3 regions of the Streptomyces sp. NPDC007157 genome follow, and region 3 is predicted to be linked to each of the others. Evidence: riboswitches for the same ligand, from Rfam matches in the RefSeq annotation. Region 3 holds a riboswitch; each other region holds the start of a gene.
What was found. A riboswitch is a leader RNA that binds a small molecule or an ion and turns the genes downstream of it on or off. The one in region 3 is predicted to bind cobalamin.
Positions count from the first base shown of each region.

Region 1: another riboswitch for cobalamin. It lies ahead of ABZ642_RS12765 (cobalamin biosynthesis protein); the one in region 3 lies ahead of metE (5-methyltetrahydropteroyltriglutamate--homocysteine S-methyltransferase).
Region 2: another riboswitch for cobalamin. It lies ahead of ABZ642_RS07090 (CbtB-domain containing protein); the one in region 3 lies ahead of metE (5-methyltetrahydropteroyltriglutamate--homocysteine S-methyltransferase).

Region 1 is NZ_JBEYFE010000006.1:66,236-73,241, reverse strand. Features, by position in the region: gene cobN (cobaltochelatase subunit CobN) at 1-372, opposite strand, end outside; gene ABZ642_RS12770 (cobyric acid synthase) at 369-1,880, opposite strand; gene ABZ642_RS12765 (cobalamin biosynthesis protein) at 1,877-2,860, opposite strand; cobalamin riboswitch at 2,960-3,102, opposite strand; gene ABZ642_RS12760 (hypothetical protein) at 3,241-3,468, opposite strand; gene ABZ642_RS12755 (inorganic phosphate transporter) at 3,488-4,735, opposite strand; gene ABZ642_RS12750 (lysozyme) at 4,910-5,686, opposite strand; gene ABZ642_RS12745 (class II aldolase/adducin family protein) at 5,883-6,617, shown strand; gene ABZ642_RS12740 (alpha/beta fold hydrolase) at 6,844-7,006, shown strand, end outside.
Region 2 is NZ_JBEYFE010000003.1:340,562-347,567, forward strand. Features, by position in the region: gene ABZ642_RS07065 (YciI family protein) at 1-159, shown strand, start outside; gene ABZ642_RS07070 (RNA polymerase sigma factor) at 156-1,415, shown strand; gene pgm (phosphoglucomutase (alpha-D-glucose-1,6-bisphosphate-dependent)) at 1,612-3,252, opposite strand; gene ABZ642_RS07080 (hypothetical protein) at 3,617-3,784, shown strand; gene ABZ642_RS07085 (CbtA family protein) at 3,953-4,705, opposite strand; gene ABZ642_RS07090 (CbtB-domain containing protein) at 4,727-4,948, opposite strand; cobalamin riboswitch at 4,990-5,127, opposite strand; gene ABZ642_RS07095 (enoyl-CoA hydratase/isomerase family protein) at 5,311-6,375, opposite strand; partial or broken gene ABZ642_RS07100 (acyl-CoA dehydrogenase family protein) at 6,372-6,614, opposite strand; gene ABZ642_RS07105 (carboxymuconolactone decarboxylase family protein) at 6,700-7,006, shown strand, end outside.
Region 3 is NZ_JBEYFE010000001.1:418,089-425,094, forward strand. Features, by position in the region: gene ABZ642_RS01865 (alpha/beta hydrolase) at 1-530, shown strand, start outside; gene ABZ642_RS01870 (flavin reductase family protein) at 589-1,104, shown strand; cobalamin riboswitch at 1,262-1,455, shown strand; gene metE (5-methyltetrahydropteroyltriglutamate--homocysteine S-methyltransferase) at 1,630-3,948, shown strand; gene ABZ642_RS01880 (endonuclease/exonuclease/phosphatase family protein) at 4,001-6,409, opposite strand; gene ABZ642_RS01885 (SGNH/GDSL hydrolase family protein) at 6,651-7,006, opposite strand, start outside.

The DNA.
Region 1 (7,006 bases), on a different contig from region 3:
CACGGTGTCGGACAGGAACCGGGACAGCTCCAGCAGGTTCGCGGGCCCGCCCTCGACGAGATAGCGCAGCGCCTCCGCGACCACGCCGGCCGGCACCGACGACTCGGCCATCAACTCGGCGTCCGGCACGGCCTCGCCGCCGAGCAGCACGGTCGGCACCCCGGACGCCCGGAGCGCGGCGAGCCCGTCCTCCCAGGCCCGCTTGCCGCCGAGCAGCCGTACGACGGCGATGTCCGCGCCCTCGATCAGCGCGGGCAGCTCCTCCGTGACGTCGACGCGCGTCGGATTGCCGATCCGGTAGCCGGCACCGGAGGCGGCCCGGGCCGCCAGCAGATCGGTGTCGGCGGTCGACAACAACAACACAGTGCTCATGCGGGCGCTCCCGGTGGGATGAAAGGCAGTCCTTGTGGCGCGCCCGACTCGATGAGCCGCCAGAGCGCGTCGGTGTCCGCGTGGTGTTCGATCAGGTCGCCGAGCCGGTCGAGCTGCTCCTCGCGCAGCGCGGCGAACGAGGTGTCGGGGGCCGGCACGAACCGGCGGCCCGCGGCGGCCGCCACTTCGCGCAGAAAGGCCCGGCGGAAGCCGTCCGACTCCAGGGAGCCGTGCCAGTGGGTGCCCCAGGTCGGCCCGACCCGGCAGCCGTCCAGGAATTGGTCCCCGCCGGTGACCTCGGCGACCCCGTGATGGATCTCGTACCCCTCGACGCGCTCGCCGAGGGCCTCGCCGACGGGCCGGGTGAGGGTCTTCTCCCGGGCGAACCGCACCCGGACGGGCAGGACACCCAGACCGGCCACCTGTCCGCGCCTGCTCTCGACCTCGTCCTCGATGTGCTCCCCGAGGATCTGGAAGCCACCGCAGATGCCGAGCACCGGCCGCCCCTCGGCGGCCCTGCGCTTCAGCGCCTCCGCGAGTCCCCGCTCCCGCAGCCACTCCAGGGCCCGGACCGTGCCCCGGGTGCCCGGGACCACGACGAGATCGGCGTCGGCGAGCTCCTCCGGGCGGTCCACGAACCGCACCACGACACCCGGTTCGGCGGCCAGCGCGTCCACGTCCGTGAAGTTGGACATCAGGGGGATGGCACAGACGGCGACCCGCAGGACGTCCGCACCGACGGGCGGGGCCGTGTTCGACTCCCGGACGGTCCCGCGCAGCGAGACCCTCAGCCCGTCCTCCTCGTCGATCCCGAGCCCGTGCCGGAAGGGGAGCACGCCGTAGGTGTGCCGCCCGGTGAGGCCGTGCAGCATGTCGAGGCCGGGCTCCAGCAGGGAGACGTCGCCCCGGAACTTGTTGACGAGGAACCCGGCGACGAGGGCCTGGTCCTCCGGCGAGAGCAGGGCGACGGTGCCGAAGAAGGAGGCGAACACGCCCCCGCGGTCGATGTCACCGACGACGAGCACCGGGATCCGCGCGTTGCGCGCGATCCCCATGTTCACGATGTCGGTCCGGCGCAGGTTGATCTCCGCCGGACTGCCCGCCCCCTCACAGATCACCGCGTCATACGTGCCCCGCAACTCGGCGAGACAGTCGAGCACGGTCCCGAGCAGCTTCTGCTGCCGCCCGCCGTGGTAGCCGCGCGCACTCAGCTCACCGACCGGCTTGCCGAGCAGCACTACCTGGCTGCTCTGCTCGCCGCCCGGCTTGAGCAGCACGGGGTTCATCAGCGCGGTCGGCTCGATGCGGCAGGCCTGCGCCTGCATGGCCTGCGCCCGCCCGATCTCGGCGCCCTCGCGCGTGACGAAGGAGTTGAGGGACATGTTCTGCGCCTTGAACGGCGCGACCTTGACGCCCTGCCGTACCAGCCACCGGCAGATACCGGCGGTGACGACACTCTTGCCGGCGTCGGAGGTGGTACCGGCCACGAGGAGGCCGCCGCCGTTCACGACGCCCGTCCCGACCGCTGTGCGGAGCGCTGTGCCGGGCGCCGTGCAAGCGCCTCCCGCACCAGGGCCCCGGCCGCGCCGGCCCCGAACGCCAGCCACCCCACCCGCCGTGACAACCGCACCGCCCGCTCGATGTCCGCGACTTCCACCGCACGCCCCTTCCCGTTCAGCACCGGCCGATGCTCGACCCGCCCGCCGTAGGACAACGTCCCGCCGAGCCGTACCCCGAGCGCCCCCGCGAACGACGCCTCCACCGGCCCGGCGTTGGGGCTCGGGTGCTTCGCCGCGTCGGACCGCCAGGCCCGCACGGCCCCCTTGGCGTCGTCTCCGGCGACGGCGGCCAGCACGGCGGTGAGCCGTGCCCCCGGCCACCCCGCCACGTCGTCCAGCCGCGCCGAGGCCCACCCGTACCGCCGGTACCGGGCCGACTTGTGACCCACCATGGCGTCCAGGGTGTTGACGGCCCGGAACCCGAGCAGCCCCGGCACCCCGCCCACGGCCCCCCACACCAGCGCACCCACGACCGCGTCGCTCGTGTTCTCGGCGACGGACTCCACGACGGCCCGGGCGATCCCGTCGGCGTCCAGGGCCTGCGGATCCCGTCCGCACAGATGCGGCAGCCGGGCCCGGGCGGCCTCGACGTCCCCCGTCCTGAGGGCGCGCCCGATGACGCCGGCCTCGCGGGCGAGTGAGGTGCCCCCGACGACGGCCCAGGTGGCGGTCGCGGTGAGCGCGACGGAAGCGGCGGTGGACGGTCGTACGACCCGCTGGGCCAGGGCACCCAGAGTCACGGCGCCGCCGGCGCAGACGGCGGTGTGCAGCGCGCCCCACCCGCGGTGGTCCCGCCACAGCGCTCGTTCGACGGCACCGGCCGCCCGTCCGAACGCGGCGACCGGATGCCCGCGGCGCGGATCGCCGAGCAGCAGATCGCCGAGAAGGCCGGCGGCGGCGCCGTACGCGAAGACGCGACCGGCACCCATCGGCTCAGCCCGCCGCGGGGGCGGGAACGGGCCTGGTACTCAACCTCGAACGGCAGCCGCGCATGGAGATATGTCCTCACTCAGGGTGTCCACGCCCTGGTTCGACGAGACCGGCGGTGAGAGTTCCTGGCTCCCGGGGATTGCTACCCCGGTGACAGTGGCGGGACCGCGCCGGATTCACACCGGCTTCCTCTCTTGGCGCCGTACTTGGCTCCGGAAGTCCACCATGCCCCCGGAAGACCAGTCAACTTGCCGTTGACCTGCGAGGGGAGTGTGTGGGAAGGCCCACACCGGTGGTCCTGCGGGGCTGGTGGGACATGCCGAAGGCTCCTCCCGAGCGAGTCGGAGAGGAGCCTTCCTCGGCTCTGTTCAGGTCTGGGTCAGGCCTTGGCCACGATCAGGTGGATGCCGTAGGCCACCGCGGCCGCGCAGGCGGCGAAGCACAGGTAGGCGGCGGTCACGGCCAGGGCCGCGGAATTGCCCTGGGCCATGGCGCGTTCGCGGGCGGAGAGGCCCTTGATGCCGAGGGTGAAGAGGGCCACCATGCCCACGGTGACCACGAGGCTGACGCCGAAGACGGAGCCGATGGCTGCCCAGTCGATGTTCATGTCGGTTCTTCCTCGGGGGTCAGACGGTCGCGGCCGGGTCGGTGGCGGCGGCCGGCGCGGGTGACGGGGCGGGGGACGGGATCGTGGCGGTGAGGTCGTCGGTCACCGTGCCCGCGGGCGGCGGGGACACGGCGGCCATCGCCGCGGTCACCACACCGGCCGGCTCCGTGCCGTCGTTGACGTTGGCGCTGTCCACGACCTCGCGGCGGGAGAGCTTCCAGATCGTGGCGCTGGAGGCGACGAGGAAGACGGCGACGACCGCCGTGCCCCAGTCGCCGAGGTCCGTCACGGACTCGGCGAGCGCGCCGACCACCGCGGCCGCGGGGAGGGTGAGCACCCAGGCGACCATCATGCGGGTCGCGGTGGACCAGCGGACCGTGCCGCCCTTGCGGCCCAGGCCCGCGCCCATCACGGAACCGGAGACGACGTGTGTGGTGGAGAGGGAGAAGCCGAGGTGGGAGGAGGCCAGGATGGCGGTGGCCGCGCTGGTCTGGGCGGCGAAGCCCTGCTGCGGCTGGAGGTCGGTCAGGCCCTTGCCCATGGTGCGGATGATCCGCCAGCCGCCGATGTAGGTGCCGAGGGCGATGGCGAGGCCGGCGGAGAGGATGACCCAGGTGGGAGGGTTCGAGCCGGGGGCGATGGAGCCGCCCGCGATCAGCGCGAGGGTGATGATGCCCATCGTCTTCTGCGCGTCGTTGGTGCCGTGCGCGAGGGAGACCAGGCCGGCGGAGGCGATCTGACCGGCGCGGAAGCCCTTGCGGGTGGCGTTGTCGTCGGCGTTCTTGCCGATCGTGTACGACAGGCGGGTGGCGAGCATCGCCGCGAGGCCCGCGACGACGGGGGCGGCGACCGCCGGGAGCAGGACCTTGGTGACCAGCACGTCGCCGTGGACCGCGCCGAGGCCGGCGGAGGCGACGGTGGCGCCGATCAGACCGCCCATCAGGGCGTGCGAGGAACTGGAGGGCAGACCCACCAGCCAGGTCACCAGGTTCCAGAGGATCGCGCCGACCAGGGCGGCGAAGATGACCTCGGGGCGGATGCCGTTCTCGTCGACGAGGCCCTTGGAGATCGTGTTGGCGACCTCCACGGAGAGGAAGGCGCCCACCAGGTTGAGCGCGGCCGACATGGTCACCGCGATCTTGGGCTTGAGTGCGCCGGTCGAGATGGTCGTGGCCATCGCGTTGGCGGTGTCGTGGAAACCGTTCGTGAAATCAAACGCGAGTGCGGTCACCACCACAATCGCGAGGATCAGCGAGAAGTTTTCCATTTACCCAGACAATCTTTAGAGGTCATCGGCCGTTGGACCGTAGGCAACCTGGATGAACGGAAGGTGAACTGGGATGGTCTCTGTGGTGTCTGAGATCGACTTCGAGGTATCCGCGCGCGGGAACGGGCGAAGCCGCCGTCCCGTATGCGGTCCGGCGGCTCAGTCGTCCGTTGGTCAGTAGCCCTCGGCGAACGCCTTCAGCCGGCTCGCCGACCCGTTGAAGAGATTCTGGTCACCCGGCAGGCTGCCGCTGTTGTCGTACTGCCAGAAGGTCCACCGCGACCACCCGGCCGGCAGCGCGCCCGCGTCCGCCGAGCCGTGGCGGGCGATCCACAGGGCGTGGTTCGCGGCGAAGGCGCCGCTGCCGCCGGTGCAGAGGTTCCACCAGTGGGTGGTCGTGTAGATCACCGGCCGCCGACCGGTCTCCCGCTTCAGTTCGTCACTGAAGGACTTGATCCACTCGACCATCCTGGAGTGGCTCAGCCCGTAGCACCTGTGCTTCTTGTCGTACGGGTTGTACTCGACATCGAGCGCCGGCGGCAGTGTCCAGCCGTCCGCGGTCCAGGTGCCGCCGTGGCTCACGAAGTACGCGGCCTGCTGAGCGCCCGACGACTTGTCCGGCAGGGCGAAGTGGTAGGCGCCCCGCATGATTCCGGCCTTGCGTGAACCGTTGTACTGCTGGCCGAAGTACGGGTTGCGGTAGGTGGTGGACTCGGTTGCCTTGACGTAGACGAACCTGGCGCCCTTCGCCTTGGCCCCCGACCAGTCGACGTTCTTCTGGTGCGAGGAGACGTCGTGCCCCTTCGGTGGGCTCGCCGCGGACGCCGGCGTCCCGGCGAACGCGGTCGCGGCCCCAGCGAGGGCGAGAGCGGCCACGGACGCCGCGAGGGCGCGGGCGGGATGGCGGTGGCGGTGGCGGTGGTGGTGCGACGCGGAGCGGTCACGGGCCATGTTTCCCCCCGGAATGGCGACGTGTACGAAAAATCGTCCAGAGATTATTGGAAGATCGGCGTATCTTCGGCGATCTTCGGCCAAGCCTTGAAATGGGGCTCTTTGTGCGGATTTGCGCTCTACTGGATTCGGGACGTCCGGCCTAAAGTGCCCCGCCGTACAAGCCGGTTGGGGCGCCGCCTGACAGGATCGGGCCATGGCTGAGCAGTGGCGGGGCGAGCGTGACGGACGGGATGGGCGCAGCGGCGCACAGGGTGTGTCGGAGCCGCGCAGGCGGGATGTGCGGGCGGAGGAGGCGAGCGCCTGGCGCGAACTCCTCGCCACCGCCCGCCGCACGGTGACCGACGGACTGGTCGTCGGCACCTCCGGCAACGTCTCGGCCCGTGTCGGCGACACCGTGCTGGTCACGCCGTCGGGCGTGCCGTACGACCGGCTCACCCTCGACGACGTGACGGGCGTCGACCTCTCCGGCCGCCAGGTGCTGGGCACCCTGGTCCCGACCAGCGAGCTGCCGATGCATCTCGCGATCTACGGCAGCACGGACGCCGGTGCCGTGGTGCACACCCACGCCGTGCACGCGACGGCCGTCTCGACGCTCGTCCCGGAGCTTCCGGCGATCCACTACATGTCCGCCGCGCTCGGCGGCGCCGTCCGGGTTGCCCCGTATGCGACCTACGGCACCGACGAGTTGGCCGAGAACATGCTCCGCGCCTTGACCGAACGCTCCGGCTGTCTCCTCCAGAACCACGGCACGATCACCTACGGCACCACCCTGACCCAGGCCTACGACCGCACGGCCCAACTGGAGTGGATGTGCCGCCTGTGGCTCACGGCGTCCGCCGTCCCCGGTCTGACCCCGAGCCTGCTCTCACCGCAAGAGATGGCAGAGGCGGCAGAGCGCCTACGGGGCTACGGCCACCAGAACGGGTAGCCACCGACGGGCCGGTCTTCCGCGTCCCGCCCGTGGGTTCCTCGCGTCAGCTTCGGCTTCTTCTTTCCGTGCTGCTCGGCTCTTTCTCCGCCGCGACGGTGCCCCGCCACGACGTACGTCCCCTGCGGTGCCGAACTCGTCTCGTGTCCTTTCGGGAGCTTCGCCCGAGTGGCAGGCGGCCCCGCCTCCACTGGCCGCCGTCCCGCTCCGCCCCGACACTGGACAGGTGCGCCCAGTCAAAGTCACGGCCGCCGCCGTCGGTGCCGTACTCGCCGCCGGCGCGGCCAGCGTGGCCGCGGGGCGGTTCGCCAGCGGTGCCGCGCTGAAGGCGCCGCCGGGCCGCCCCCTGCCCACCGAGCCCCGCCTCACCGTGCACGGCAGCACGGTCG
Region 2 (7,006 bases), on a different contig from region 3:
GTGCTGCTGAGCGACGGGCCGTTCGCCGAGACCAAGGAGTACGTGGCGGGTCTCGACATCATCGAGGTCGCCGACCTCGACGAGGCCATCGCGCTCGCCTCCCGGCACCCCGCGGCGCTCGCCGGCGGCTCGGTCGAGGTGCGGCCGGTCTGGGAGTGAGCGTCACGGACGACGTCGAGAAGGCCGTCGCCGCCGCCTTCCGCGAGGAGTGGTCCCAGGTCGTCGCCACCCTGATCCGGGTGACCGGCGACTGGGACCTCGCCGAGGAGTGCGCGCAGGACGCCTTCGCCCAGGCGCTGGAGCGGTGGCGGCGCGACGGAGTGCCGCGCCGTCCGGGCGCCTGGCTGACCACGACCGCCCGCAACCGCGCCCTGGACGTGCTGCGCCGGGAGGCGGTGGGGGCGGCGAAGCTGCGGGAGGCGGCCGTGCTGGCACGGGACGAGGGACCGTACGACCCGGATCACGAGGGCGACGACAGCGGGGTGGCCGACGACCGGCTGCGGCTGATCTTCACCTGCTGCCATCCGGCGCTGCCCGTCGAGGCCCGCGTCGCCCTGACCCTGCGCACCCTCGCCGGGCTGACCACGTCCGAGATCGCCCGCGCGTTCCTGGTCCCCGAGGCGACGATGGCGCAGCGGCTGGTGCGCGCCAAGCGGAAGATCCGCAACGCCGGCATCCCGTACCGGGTGCCGCCCGCGCATCTGCTGCCCGACCGCACGACAGGCGTCCTCGGCGTGCTCTACCTGCTGTTCAACGAGGGGTACGCGGCCACGGCCGGCGCCGACCTGATGCGGACCGGGCTGTGCGCCGAGGCCGTCCGGCTGGCCCGGCTGCTGGCCCGGCTGATGCCCGACGAGCCGGAGGTCGTCGGGCTGCTCGCCCTCCTGTTGCTGCATGACGCCCGCCGGGACACCCGGGTGGACCGGGCCGGTGACCTGGTGACCCTGGAGGACCAGGACCGCACGGCATGGGACCGCGCCGAGATCGACGAGGGCGCCGCTCTGCTGGAAGGCGCCCTGCGCCGCGGCCGCCCCGGCCCGTACCAGATCCAGGCGGCGGTCGCGGCCTGCCACGTCACCGCGGCGACCGCCGCCGACACCGACTGGGCGGACATCGCCGGCCTCTACGGCGAACTCCAGCGGTACGTGCCCTCGGCCGTGGTCCGGCTCAACCGCGCGGTCGCCGTGGGCATGGCCGAGGGCGGGGAGGCGGGCCTCGCGCTGGTGGCGGAGCTGGAGGCGGAGGACGAGCTGGCCGGTTACCACCTGCTGCCGGCGACCCGCGCCGACCTGCTGCGCCGAATGGGCCGTACCCCGGAGGCGGCCGCGTCGTACGAGCGGGCCCTGGAGCTGGTGGAGAACGCGGCGGAGCGCAGGTTCCTGGAGAAGCGGCTCACGGAGTGCCGGGCCGGCTAGGGACCCGGGGGACGCCACGGGCTCGGGCGGATCTCCGCCGAGAGGCCCACAGGCAGGCAGGGAGGCACGGAGGCGATCGCCGCGTACGAGAGGGATCCGGCCGCCTGTCCGGGCTTCGACCGCGCGGGTCTCACCCGGCGGGGGCGGAGGCGACGGTCCTGCCGGAATGACCCGTCCATCGCCTCCGCCCCGGGCGTCAGCCGCCGAGCGCGGCCGTCACGACCGCCTGGGCCTCCTCCTGTACCCGGGACAGGTGGTCGGGGCCCTGGAAGGACTCGGCGTAGATCTTGTACACGTCCTCCGTGCCGGACGGGCGGGCCGCGAACCAGGCGTTCTCCGTGGTCACCTTGATGCCGCCGATCGCCGCGCCGTTGCCCGGCGCCTCGGTGAGCACCCCGGTGACCGGTTCGCCGGCCAGGGTCTCGGCGGTGACCTGGGCCGGGGAGAGCTTGGCGAGGAGGGCCTTCTCCTCACGGGTCGCCGGGGCGTCGATGCGGGCGTAGGCGGGCTCGCCGAAGCGCGCGGTCAGATCGGCGTAGTGCTCGGACGGGGTCTTGTCCGTCACGGCCGTGATCTCGGAGGCGAGCAGGGCGAGCAGGATGCCGTCCTTGTCGGTGGTCCACACCGAGCCGTCCCGGCGCAGGAAGGAGGCGCCGGCCGACTCCTCGCCGCCGAACCCGATGGCGCCGCTGACCAGTCCGTCCACGAACCACTTGAACCCGACGGGAACCTCGACCAGTTGCCGGCCGAGGTCGGCGGCGACCCGGTCGATCATCGAGGAGGAGACGAGGGTCTTGCCGACACCGGCGCCCGCCGCCCACTGCTCCCGGTGCCGGTAGAGGTAGGAGATGGCGACGGCCAGGTAGTGGTTGGGGTTCATCAGGCCGGCGTCACGGGTGACGATGCCGTGCCGGTCGGCGTCCGCGTCGTTGCCGGTGGCGACCCGGAACTCGTCCCGCTTCTCGATCAGCGAGGCCATCGCGTACGGCGAGGAGCAGTCCATGCGGATCTTGCCGTCCCAGTCCAGCGTCATGAACCGCCAGGTGGGGTCGGTGTACGGGTTGACCACGGTGAGGTCGAGGCTGTGCCGTTCGGCGATCCGGCCCCAGTAGGCGACGGAGGCCCCGCCGAGCGGGTCGGCGCCGATGCGCAGCCCGGACGCCCGGACCGCGTCCAGGTCGAGGACGCTGGGCAGGTCGTCGACGTACACGCCCATGAAGTCGTACCGACCGGTGGTGGGCGCGGCGAGCGCGCGCTCGTAGGGGAGGCGCTGTACGTCCTTCATCCCGTCGGCGATGATCCGGTTGGCGCGGTCCTGGATCCAGGAAGTGGCGTCGGAGGCGGCGGGGCCGCCGCTGGGCGGGTTGTACTTGAAGCCGCCGTCGGCGGGCGGGTTGTGCGAGGGGGTGACCACGACACCGTCCGCCAGTCCGGTCGTACGGCCGCGGTTGTGGGTCAGGATGGCGTGCGAGACGGCGGGGGTCGGCGTGTAGCCGTCGGCGCTGTCGATCAGGACGGTGACGCCGTTGGCGGCGAACACCTCCAGGGCGGTGACCTTGGCGGGCTCGGACAGGGCGTGGGTGTCGGCGCCCAGGAAGAGGGGACCGTCGGTGCCCTGACCGCTCCGGTACTCGCAGATGGCCTGGCTGGTGGCCGCGATGTGGTCCTCGTTGAACGCGGTCGTCAGCGACGATCCGCGGTGCCCCGAAGTGCCGAACGCCACCCGCTGGGCCGGGTCGGCCGGGTCGGGGTGCAGTGCGTAGTACGCCGTGACCAGCCGGGCCACGTCGACGAGGTCCTCCGGAGCCGCCGGCCGGCCCGCTCGCTCATGCGGCATGAGTCCACTTCCTCCGCAGTCGTTGATCGATCGCTGGACGCCCATCTTTCCTTGTCAGCGGCGGCGGACGCGAGTGCGGCACCGGCACCGGCACCGGCACCGAAGACACGGCGGGTTCACGGCTGGTTCACCGCAGCCGCGGCGCACCCGGGGCGCGCTGCTCGAAGATGCCGAGCAGCCGGTCGAGGACGGTGGCCCCACGTTCGGCGCGGGCCCAGGATACGGCGCTCGTACGGCAGGCGACGGGCGGTCGGCCGAACGGCTCCCCGACGGGCGCGGCGGACGTTCCGGAAGGCCTCCGGGGGGACATACTGAAAATCAGTCAACTCCCGCGCCCCCGGGGCACTCACGAGAGGCCGCACCCGTGGAGAACTCCCTCGCGCCCGCCGCCCAGGATCGCTACGACACCTATCTGAACCATGTGAGGCGCTGCCCCGACTGCCGCCCCGTGCGCTGCCGGACGGGGCAGGCACTGGTGCGTGCCTATCTGACGACCACCCGGGCGGAGCGATCCGAGACCCACAAGCACTGATCGCGCGGCGCTTCACCCCTCCTCGCCTTCACAGGCCACGCCGATCGGCAGGTCGCGGTACCGCACAGACCGAATCGATGAACTGGTCCCGGGAATGAAGGAGTTCGGGCGGAGAACGCGAGAGGGCCCCCGGATGGTTCCGGAGGGCCCTCACGTGCCGTGAATCGTTCAGTGTGCGGCGGGAACCGTCCGCCCGGCCGGAACCGTCGCCGGCTTGGGGTTGAGCTGCCGTTCCGCCAACTCGCCGAAGAGCAGGCCGAACCCGCCCCACAGCACCAGCTGGATGGCCAGCGCCGAGAGCCGGAACCGCCACAGCAGGGTGGCCGGGAAGTCCGTCGGCACCTCGTTGATGGTCGGCAGGAACTGGTACGCCAGTCCGATGACGACCGCGAACGCGGCCGCCGCGACCACGGTCGCCCACCAGGTGCCGAGGCTCGGCCGGAGCCGCTTGCCCAGGATGGTGGCGGCGACCGCCAGGAGCACGCTGAGCACCATCATCAGGAAGTACAGCGTGGTCCGCTTGCCGATGGTGTCCGGGTCGCCCACCGACGGCGGGTTGGCCGGGTACTTCAGGAAGGGCACGACGTACACGGCGAGCAGCGCACAGACGGACAGCAGCAGCGCCGTCGCCCGCGGCGAGAAGCGGCCGACGCGGCCCAGGGCGAAGGAGTAGGCGAGTGCCGCGATGCCGCCGAAGGCGACCCCGTAGACCAGCACACCGGTGGCCAGGCCCGCGGTGGACTGGAGAGAACGGGAGACGACCTCCATCTCGTGCTCGTGCGAGTGGGCGTCCTCGAAGCTGATCGCCTTGTCGACGTTCGGCTCACCGAGGAGGTAGGCGGCGACCAGGGCGAGCACACCGGCGGCGAGGCCGGCGAGCATGCCCCGCACCAGGAGGTTTCTTACCGTTGCGGAGTTCATGAGCGTGTGGCGTCCCTTGCGTCAGTGGCAGGGGAAGCCGAGGAGGTGGCGGGCGTCGTGCACCCACTCGTGGACGTCCGTGCCGCTGAACACGGAGGTGGCCCCCTGCTCGGCGCCGACGAAGTAGAGCAGGATGAGCATGAGGATGCCGAAGAAGACCGCCCAGGGAGCTATCGCGCTCAGCGGCAGCTTGGCGGGAACGACGGGGGTGGTGGCTGTCGGCTGCGCGACGGTCTGCGCCATGGCAGAACCTCCTCTGGGAGTTCGCGTCCCATCTCGGTGGTGCACTGGACGACTGCTACGGGTCTGACTCACGAGCTCCCAGGGGGCTCTCGCTTACAGTGGCGCGACCGTGCCGGACTTCCACCGGCTTCCGTTCTGTCGTCGTCGATATCGGACAGACCGTACCGCGTGTCAGGAGCACGGCCAAGACCGCACCATCAGGCGTGATCTTCATCTCGCGTCCGGTGGCCTGTTCTGGGGGTGCCGGGTCAGCGGTGACGGAACCCGCCGGTCGTTCGCCGGTCCAGGTAGCCCTGCGGCTGCATCTTCCCGGCGCCGGCGTTCGACGAGGATCGTCTCCTGCCCGGCGGCGACGGTACGGCTCACCAGGCCGCCTCCGTGGTGGTGTCGGGTCCGGCGAGGCCCAGTTCGCGTTCGCCGAGCGGAGCGAAGAACCGGTCGACGTCGGCGTCGGTGACCTCGGCGAGAGTGGCCGGGGACCAGCGCGGGTCGCGGTCCTTGTCGATGACCTGGGCACGGATGCCCTCCACCAGGTCGGGGGCGGCCAGGGCGGCGCAGGAGACGCGGTACTCCTGGTCGAGGACCCGCTCCAGCGGACCGAGCCGCCGGGCCCGGCGCATCGCCGCCAGGGTGACCTTCAGGGAGGTCGGCGACTTGGTGAGCAGGGTCTCCGCCGCCTCCTTCGCCGCCGGGTCGCCGTGGGCGAGCAGCCGCCGGACGATCTCCTCGACCGTGTCGGCGGCGTAGCAGGCGTCGATCCACTCGCGGTGGCGGGCCAGTTCGCCTTCCGGCGCCGGTCGCACGTGCCCGTCGAGCGCGTCGTGGACGGGTCGGTCGGCGAGGTCGGCGATCAGCCGCTCGATCCTGTCCGAGGGGACACAGTGGTCGGCGAGTCCGCACAGCAGGGCGTCCGCCGCGCCGATCTGAGCGCCTGTCAGCGCGAGGTGGGTGCCGAGTTCGCCGGGGGCGAGGGCGAGCAGGTAGGTGCCGCCGACGTCGGGGACGAAGCCGATACCGGTCTCCGGCATCGCGATCCGCGACCGCTCGGTGGCGATCCGGACGCTGCCGTGCGCGGAGACGCCGACGCCGCCGCCCATGACGATGCCGTCCATGATCGCGACATAGGGCTTGGGGTAGCGGGCGATCCGGGCGTTGAGGCGGTACTCGTCGCGCCAGAACTCCGCCGACACGGTGCCGCCCCCGGCGCGGACGTCCTCGTAGATGCTGCGGATGTCTCCGCCCGCGCACAGGCCGCGCTCCCCCGCGCCGGTGATGACGACGGTCTCGACGGCCGGGTCGTGCTCCCAGGCGGTGAGGGCCTCGGCGATGGACCGGACCATGGCGTGGGACAAGGCGTTGAGTGCCTTGGGCCGGTTGAGGGTGAGGTGGGCCGCCCGGCCGGCGGTGTGGAGCAGGACGTCGCTCATCCGAGGGCCTCCGTGCGGCCGCGGGCCACGATGACGCGCATGATCTCGTTGGTTCCTTCCAGGATCTGCTGGACCCGCAGGTCACGGACGATCTTCTGGATACCGTACGCGCAGGGGTAGCCGTAGCCACCGTGCAGCCGGAGCGCGCGGTCGGCGAGGTGGGCCAGGCCACGGTCGAGGGCACTGCGGGCGCCGACTGGGGAGCAGGCGGCAGTGGCGAGCCGGCCGCCGACGACACCGGCCGGCCCCTGTCACATCCGCGCTCCGGGCGGTGTCTTCATGCCGAACAGGCAACGCATACCGGCAACAGACGAGGAGAACACCGTGACGCCGCGCATTCCGAAGGCCGAACTCCCCGCCGGGCTCAAGGCGAACATGGTCGAACAGCTCGGTGCCGTGCCCGAGAACGTCGAGGTGCTGTGGCACAGTCCCGAGGTCGCCCAGGACAACCTGGAGTTCGGCGGCAGGGTCGGCGCCTGGGACCGGGCCGACACGAGCCTCAAGTCGTTCGCGCACATGGCGGTGGCGGCCCAGGTGGGCTGCACCTGGTGCCTGGACGTCGGCTACTTCCAGGCGCAGAACGGGAACCTGGACCTGTCCAAGGCCAGCCAGGTGCCACGCTGGCGGGAGT
Region 3 (7,006 bases):
GCGGAGTGACCGGTCCACTCGTGCTGGTGGGCGCCGACTCCGGTGCCGCGGCCGTCGCGGCACTGCTCGGCCTCGGCGGCTCCTCGGCCGCCGCCATGCGGCCGGGGGCAGTCGTACTGGCGGGCCTCCCGGGCCGTACCGCCGGGACCGGCGGCGGCTGGGACGACGAACTCGATGTCCGCACGTCCTGCCCGACCCACCGAGGTGTGCTCAGCAACGACCCGGACGCGCAACGGGGCACGCTCGACGCCCCGTTGCCCGGTGCCCTGCTCGACGCGGCCTACCACGCGGACCTCGCCGTCCCCGCCCTGCTCCTCGTCGGCGACGCGGACCCGCTCGCGGACCGCGACGCCCTGGCCCGTACCGCGAAGACGCTGTCCCGCTCCCGGCTGGCGGTGGTCCGCGACGCCCACCACGACGTCCTCAACGACCTCCAGCACCGCTCGGTCGCGGCCGAGGTCGTGACCTTCCTGGAGGCATTGCGCACCGGGCTGGTGCCCGCGATCGCGGTGGAGTCGAGCGCCTGGTGACGGCCGCCGTCGCAGGTCCCTCTCTCACCCCTCCCGCTGCGTACCGAAAGGAAAGGGCATGAGCGCCCCGCTCCATCGAAGCCCGTCGCCCACGGCCACCGCCCCCGACGGCGCGGACCTCCTGCGCGACACCCTGCGCCGGCACGCCGCCGGAGTCACGGTGATCACCTTCGCGGGCCCCGTCGGCTTCACCGCCACCTCCTTCACCTCCGTCTCCCTGCGGCCGGCCCTGGTCTCGTTCTGCATCGGCCTCGACGCGTCCAGCACCCCCGCCGCGCGCCTCGCGGACCGCTTCGCCGTCCATGTCCTCGGCACCGCGAACGCCGCTCTGGCGAGGCAGTTCGCGCGCAGCGGGGTCGACCGGTTCGCCGGGGTGCGCTGGCGGGCGCAGCCGGACGGGCTGCCCATCCTCGACGACGTCACCGGCTGGCTGTCGGCCCGCATCACCCTGCGTCAGACCATCGGTGACCACCTGCTGGTCGTCGGCGAGATCGACGCGGGCGCGGTGGTCGAAGAGGCCCCGGCCCTCGTCCACCACAACGGATCCTTCGCATCGGCGCATCCACTGGTGTGAGACCACGCCCCCGCTCGCATCCGCCGGGGTGAGCGCGGCCCGCCGGGAGCAACCGAGGTACGGCGCGGGCGGCGGAGCCGGTGGGGCGGCTCACACCATCCGGATGACGCACCTGTCGCCGCTGTCCGCGGTGGTACCCCTTAGGCTGGCCGGTGCAGCTGGTTCGCCCCGTCCGCCAGGCGGGATGCGTCGCAAGAGGGAACCCGGTGGGAATCCGGGACTGCCCCGCAGCGGTGAGTGGGAACGAACGCCGTCATACGCACTGGGCCCGACGTACGGACCTGGGAAGCGACGGCCGGTAGGTGTCCTCCGTCAGGAGGGCGTGCCCGCGAGTCCGAAGACCTGCCAACTGCCCGCGCGCGAACCACTCGTGCGCGGACATCCCGGTGACCTCGAGGGCGGGTCGGCGTACACACCAGGCGGATGACCGTGCCGTGCAGGGTCGTTTCCGTCCGGTTCGTCGCCCCTTCGCGCTCTCGTCCCGTCTCCGGGATCTCAGGGATTCATCTCGCGAAGGAGATCTCCGTGACATCCAAGTCCGCAGCCGCGGCAGCACGGGCCACCGTGTACGGCTACCCCCGCCAGGGACCGAACCGGGAACTGAAGAAGGCGATCGAGGGCTACTGGAAGGGCCGGGTCGACGCCGACGCCCTCCGCGCCACCGCCGCCGGCCTGCGCCGGAGCAACTGGCGGCAGCTCGCCGGCGCCGGCATCCACGAGGTACCCACCGGCGACTTCTCGTACTACGACCACGTCCTGGACACCACCGTGATGGTCGGCGCGATCCCCGCCCGCCACCGGGCCGCCGTGGACGCCGATGCGCTGGACGGCTACTTCGCCATGGCCCGCGGCACCCAGGACGTGGCGCCGCTGGAGATGACCAAGTGGTTCGACACCAACTACCACTACCTGGTGCCGGAGTTGGGCCCCGACACCGTCTTCACCGCCGACTCCGGCAAGCAGGTCGGCGAGCTGAGGGAGGCCCTCGCGCTCGGCCTCACCGCCCGGCCGGTGCTCGTCGGCCCGGTCACCTACCTGCTGCTCGCCAAGCCGGCCCCGGGCGTGGCCGCCGGCTTCGACCCGCTCACCCTGCTCGACCGGCTGCTCCCGGTGTACGCCGAGGTCCTCGCCGACCTGCGCGCCGCCGGCGCGGAGTGGGTGCAGCTCGACGAGCCCGCCCTGGTCCAGGACCGCACCCCGGCCGAGCTGAACGCCGCCGAGCGAGCCTACCGCGACCTGGGGGCCCTGCCCGACCGCCCGAAACTGCTGGTCGCCTCCTACTTCGACCGCCTCGGCGAGGCACTCCCGGTGCTGGCCAAGGCCCCGGTCGAGGGGCTGGCACTGGACTTCACCGGGGCCGCCGCCGCCAACCTGGACGCGCTGGCCGCCGTCGGCGGACTGCCCGGCAAACGGCTGGTCGCGGGTGTCGTCAACGGCCGCAACATCTGGGTCAACGACCTCGCCGGGTCGCTGTCCACACTCGGCACCTTGCTGGGCCTGGCCGACCGGGTCGACGTCGCCGCCTCCTGCTCCCTCCTCCACGTGCCCCTCGACGCGGCGGCCGAGCGGGACATCGAGCCGCAGATCCTGCGCTGGCTGGCCTTCGCGAAGCAGAAGACCGCCGAGATCGTCACCCTCGCCAAGGGCCTGGCCCAGGGCACCGACACCATCGCCGCCGGGCTCTCGGCGAACCGGGCCGACCTCGCCTCCCGCGAGAACTCGGCCGTCACCCGGGACCCGGCGGTGCGCGCCCGCACCGCCGCGATCACCGACGCCGACGGCCGCCGCTCCCAGCCGTACACCGAGCGGACCACCGCCCAGCGTGCCCACCTCGGGCTGCCGCTGCTGCCGACCACGACCATCGGCTCCTTCCCGCAGACCGGCGAACTGCGCACCGCGCGCGCCGACCTGCGCACGGGCCGGATCGACACGGCCGGCTACGAGGAGCGGATCAGGGCCGAGATCCAGGAGGTCATCTCCTTCCAGGAGAAGTCCGGGATCGACGTCCTGGTGCACGGTGAGCCCGAGCGCAACGACATGGTCCAGTACTTCGCCGAGCGGCTGACGGGGTATCTGGCCACGCGGCACGGCTGGGTCCAGTCGTACGGCACCCGGTACGTGCGGCCGCCGATCCTGGCCGGTGACATCTCCCGTCCCGAGCCGATGACCGTGCGCTGGACGACGTACGCCCAGTCGCTCACGGACCGCCCGGTCAAGGGCATGCTGACCGGTCCGGTCACCATGCTGGCCTGGTCCTTCGTCCGGGACGACCAGCCGCTCGGCGACACCGCCCGCCAGGTCGCCCTCGCCCTGCGCGACGAGGTGAACGACCTGGAGGCGGCCGGGACTTCGGTGATCCAGGTGGACGAGCCGGCGCTGCGCGAGACCCTGCCGCTGCGCGCCGCCGACCGCCCGGACTACCTGGCGTGGGCGACCGAGTCGTTCCGGCTGAGCACCGCCGGGGTGCGTCCTCGGACCCAGATCCACACGCACATGTGCTACGCCGAGTTCGGCGACATCGTCCAGGCCATCGACGACCTGGACGCGGACGTCATCAGCCTGGAGGCGGCCCGCTCGCACATGCAGGTCGCCCGCGAACTCGCCGCGCACGGCTACCCGCGCGAGGCCGGACCCGGTGTCTACGACATCCACTCGCCGCGCGTGCCGAGCGCGGAGGAGGCCGCCGGGCTGCTCCGCACCGGCCTGAGGGCGATCCCCGCCGAGCGGCTGTGGGTCAACCCCGACTGCGGCCTGAAGACCCGCGCCTGGCCCGAGACCCGCGCCGCCCTGGAGAACCTGGTCAGCGCGGCCCGCACGGTCCGTGAGGAGCTGCCCGGCTCCTGACGGCACCGGACCAGCCGGGCCGGGGCGCCCTCGGTGCCCCGGCCCGTTCTCGTCACTTCTGGTGCGGCTTCGGGTGGTGGGACTTCTTGCCGCACTTCTTCACGTCGATCCGGACGACCTGGGGGTCGTGGTCGCTCGCCTGGTCGGCGAACTCGGAGTTGATGTGGACGACGTCGTAGTCGTAGCGGGTGATGGAGGGGCTGGTCAGGATGTGGTCCAGGGTCTGGCTGTTGCCGTCGTAGACGTAGCTGTAACGCTGGGACACCGGGAGGGTGTTGATGAGGTCGGTGAGGTCGTTGCCGTCGTCGGTGAGGGTCTTGACGGCATCGGAGAACTCGAAGTCGTTCAGGTCACCGGCGGCCACGATCCGGGCCCGGGGGTCGGCGGCGAGCAGCGACTCGACGAAGGCGTTCTCCTCCTTCGCCTGGAGCCCCCGCTGTGTCTCCGAGGAGCGGGTCGGCTCCTGGTAGCGGCCGTGGATCGGGTCGTCGCCGCCCTTGGAGATGAAGTGGTTGGCGATGACGAAGACCGTCTGCCCCTGGAACACGAACTCGCCGACGAGCGGCTTGCGACTGTCCGTCCAGGCGGCACTGGCCGGGTCGATCCGGCCCGGGGAGGCGGACAGGTGGGCCTGGCCCCTGCGGTCCTTGACCACCGAGACGGCCGTGGTGGAGGCGTCACCCGAGGAGGCGCGGTCCACGAAGGAGACCCGCTTGGTGTTGAAGAGGAACACCTGGCGGATGTTGCCGCCGGGCTCGCCGCCGTCCTTGTCGTCGACCGGGTTGACGTACCGCCAGGAGTACTTCGGGCCGCCGGCCGCGACGATGGCGGCGGTGAACTTCCCCAGGGTCGCCTCGGCGGAGACGGTGCCGTCGTCGGTGGCGCCGTTGTCGTCCTGGATCTCCTCCAGGGTGACGATGTCGGGCGAGGAGAGGTTCTTGACGACGCCCTTGGCGAGCCGGGCGAACTTGTCGTCGCTGTCGGTCGGGTCGAGGTTCTCGACGTTGTAGGTGGCGAGCGCCAGCTCGTCGTGGGTCTGCTTGCGCGTCACCTCCTGCTGGAGACCGTTGTCGACGGCCGTGCCGGTGGAGGCGGCCGAGGGGGCGAGCAGGTAGCCGCCGAAGTCGGAGTAGTCCACCGGGCCGGTGGTGGTGCCGGCCAGCTTGTCGCCGACGTTGAGGACGGGGGTCGTTCCGTCGGCCGAGACGATCTCGATGCGGCCGGTGTTCTGCCGGTCGTAACCGCCGTAGAGGGTGCCGCCACGCTTGGTGGGGTTCTCGTGCGGCTTGGCCGTCACGAACATCTCGCCGTAGGTGTTCGTCGCGCCGACCACGCGGGCGTCCGAGACCGAGGCGCGCATGCCCTCGATGGACTCGTAGAAGTCCTGGGAGTAGACGGTCGGCTGGAGGGTCAGGCCCTCGATGCTGCCGCCGTTGTCGGTCGGCGTGTACGCGCCGGGGATGGTGGCGGCGTTGAGCGCGACCGCGTCCGGCAGGGCGTTGCCGGTGGAGAGGGTGGTGGAGACCGGGCTGCCCAGCTCGGTGACCGACTGGGCGGCGGAGGCCGGGTAGTACTCCGTGACCTTGCCGCTGACCAGGACCGAGTCGCCGACCGAGACGGTGGGCGTGGCGGAACCGGTGTAGACGAACAGGCCCTCGCTGGTGGCGGGGTCGGCGTCCGGGGTGGGGTCCTGGATCCAGTAGCCCCTGCTGCCGGTGGTGCGGACGGCGGTGACGATGCCGGGGACGCCCACCACGCTCTGGCCCTTGAGGGGCGAGATTCGGGTGGTGCCCTGGATGTCGTGGATGCGGAAGGCGCCGGGCGCGGTCGGGCCGCCGGTGCCACCGCCGCTGCCGCCGCTCGCGGTGTCGCCCGCGCTGTTGGTCGGGGTGGGCGTACCGGCCGTGAAGTCGGCCGAGTTGTCGTCGGTGTCGGCGAGCGAGGCGGCCCGGGACACGGAGGTGGTGTTGCTCGTCGCCGGTGCGTCGCCGCCCTCGCGGACGACGGCGGTGCCGTAGCCGAGGAGGTCCACGACATTGGCGTCGCCGGTGCAGTCGGCGGCCGTCTTGCAGGTCAGCGCGGTGGTGCCCTTGACCAGGGCCACGGTGCCGGCGGTGGCGGACATCGCGATGTTGCCGGTCGCGTCGGCGGTCGGCAGCGCGGTCGTGCCGCCGGCGCCCGCGCCCTCGCCGACCAGGTAGTCGCCGCCGGCGGGGAGCGCGCCGGTGAGCGGGGTGACCTGCCACGGCGAGCTCGCGGAGGCGGCGGCCGGGAGGTACTGGACGCTGTAGCCGTCCAGGGAGTAGGGCGCCGTGGAGCGGTTGGCCAGCTCCACGAAGTCGTTGGTGAGCGTCGCCCCGGAGTTGCCTCCGCCGCCGTACGCCTCCGAGATGACCGCGCTCGCCGACGGGGTGGCGAACGCGGCGGGCAGCGGCGCCACGATGACGGCAGCCGTGGCCATCGCGGCCACGAACGCGGCGCCGGCTACCCGCGATGCGCTGGGTCTGTGAATCTGCACGAGGATGACTCCTTCAACGTCCGCCGGAGAAAGGGCACATGACGTGCTTTCGACCGGTGCGATCCATGCGACCGGCTGAGGTTACGCGCGTAGAAATGACGCAACAAGGGGTACGCGGTTAAATCTGCGGGTCCAGTCGGACTGTGCACGCCGGGCACGGGAGCGGTCCGTGCGGCCTCCCGTCCTACCGCAACAGCCCCGCCTCGCCGAACGCCCGGGGCAGGAAGCGTTCGGCCATGCGGGCATAGCCGGCCGGGTTCGGGTGCAGCCCGTCGGGGAGGTCGGCGATGTCCTCGGGGCCGAAGAGCGTGGTGCCGTCGATGACGTGGAGGCGGTGGTCACCGGCCTTCCGGCGGCGCTCCACGTGCTCGGTCAGCAGCTCACGGACGCGCGTCAACGTCAGCGCTCCCACCGCCAGTTCGGTGGGGCGGTCGCGGGTGTGCACCTTGCCGTCGGTGCCCGGCAGCGTGGGGCCGGGGCTGGTTTCGACGGCCGGGCAGACGATGGGGCTGATGACGAGGACCGGTGTGTCCGGGTGGC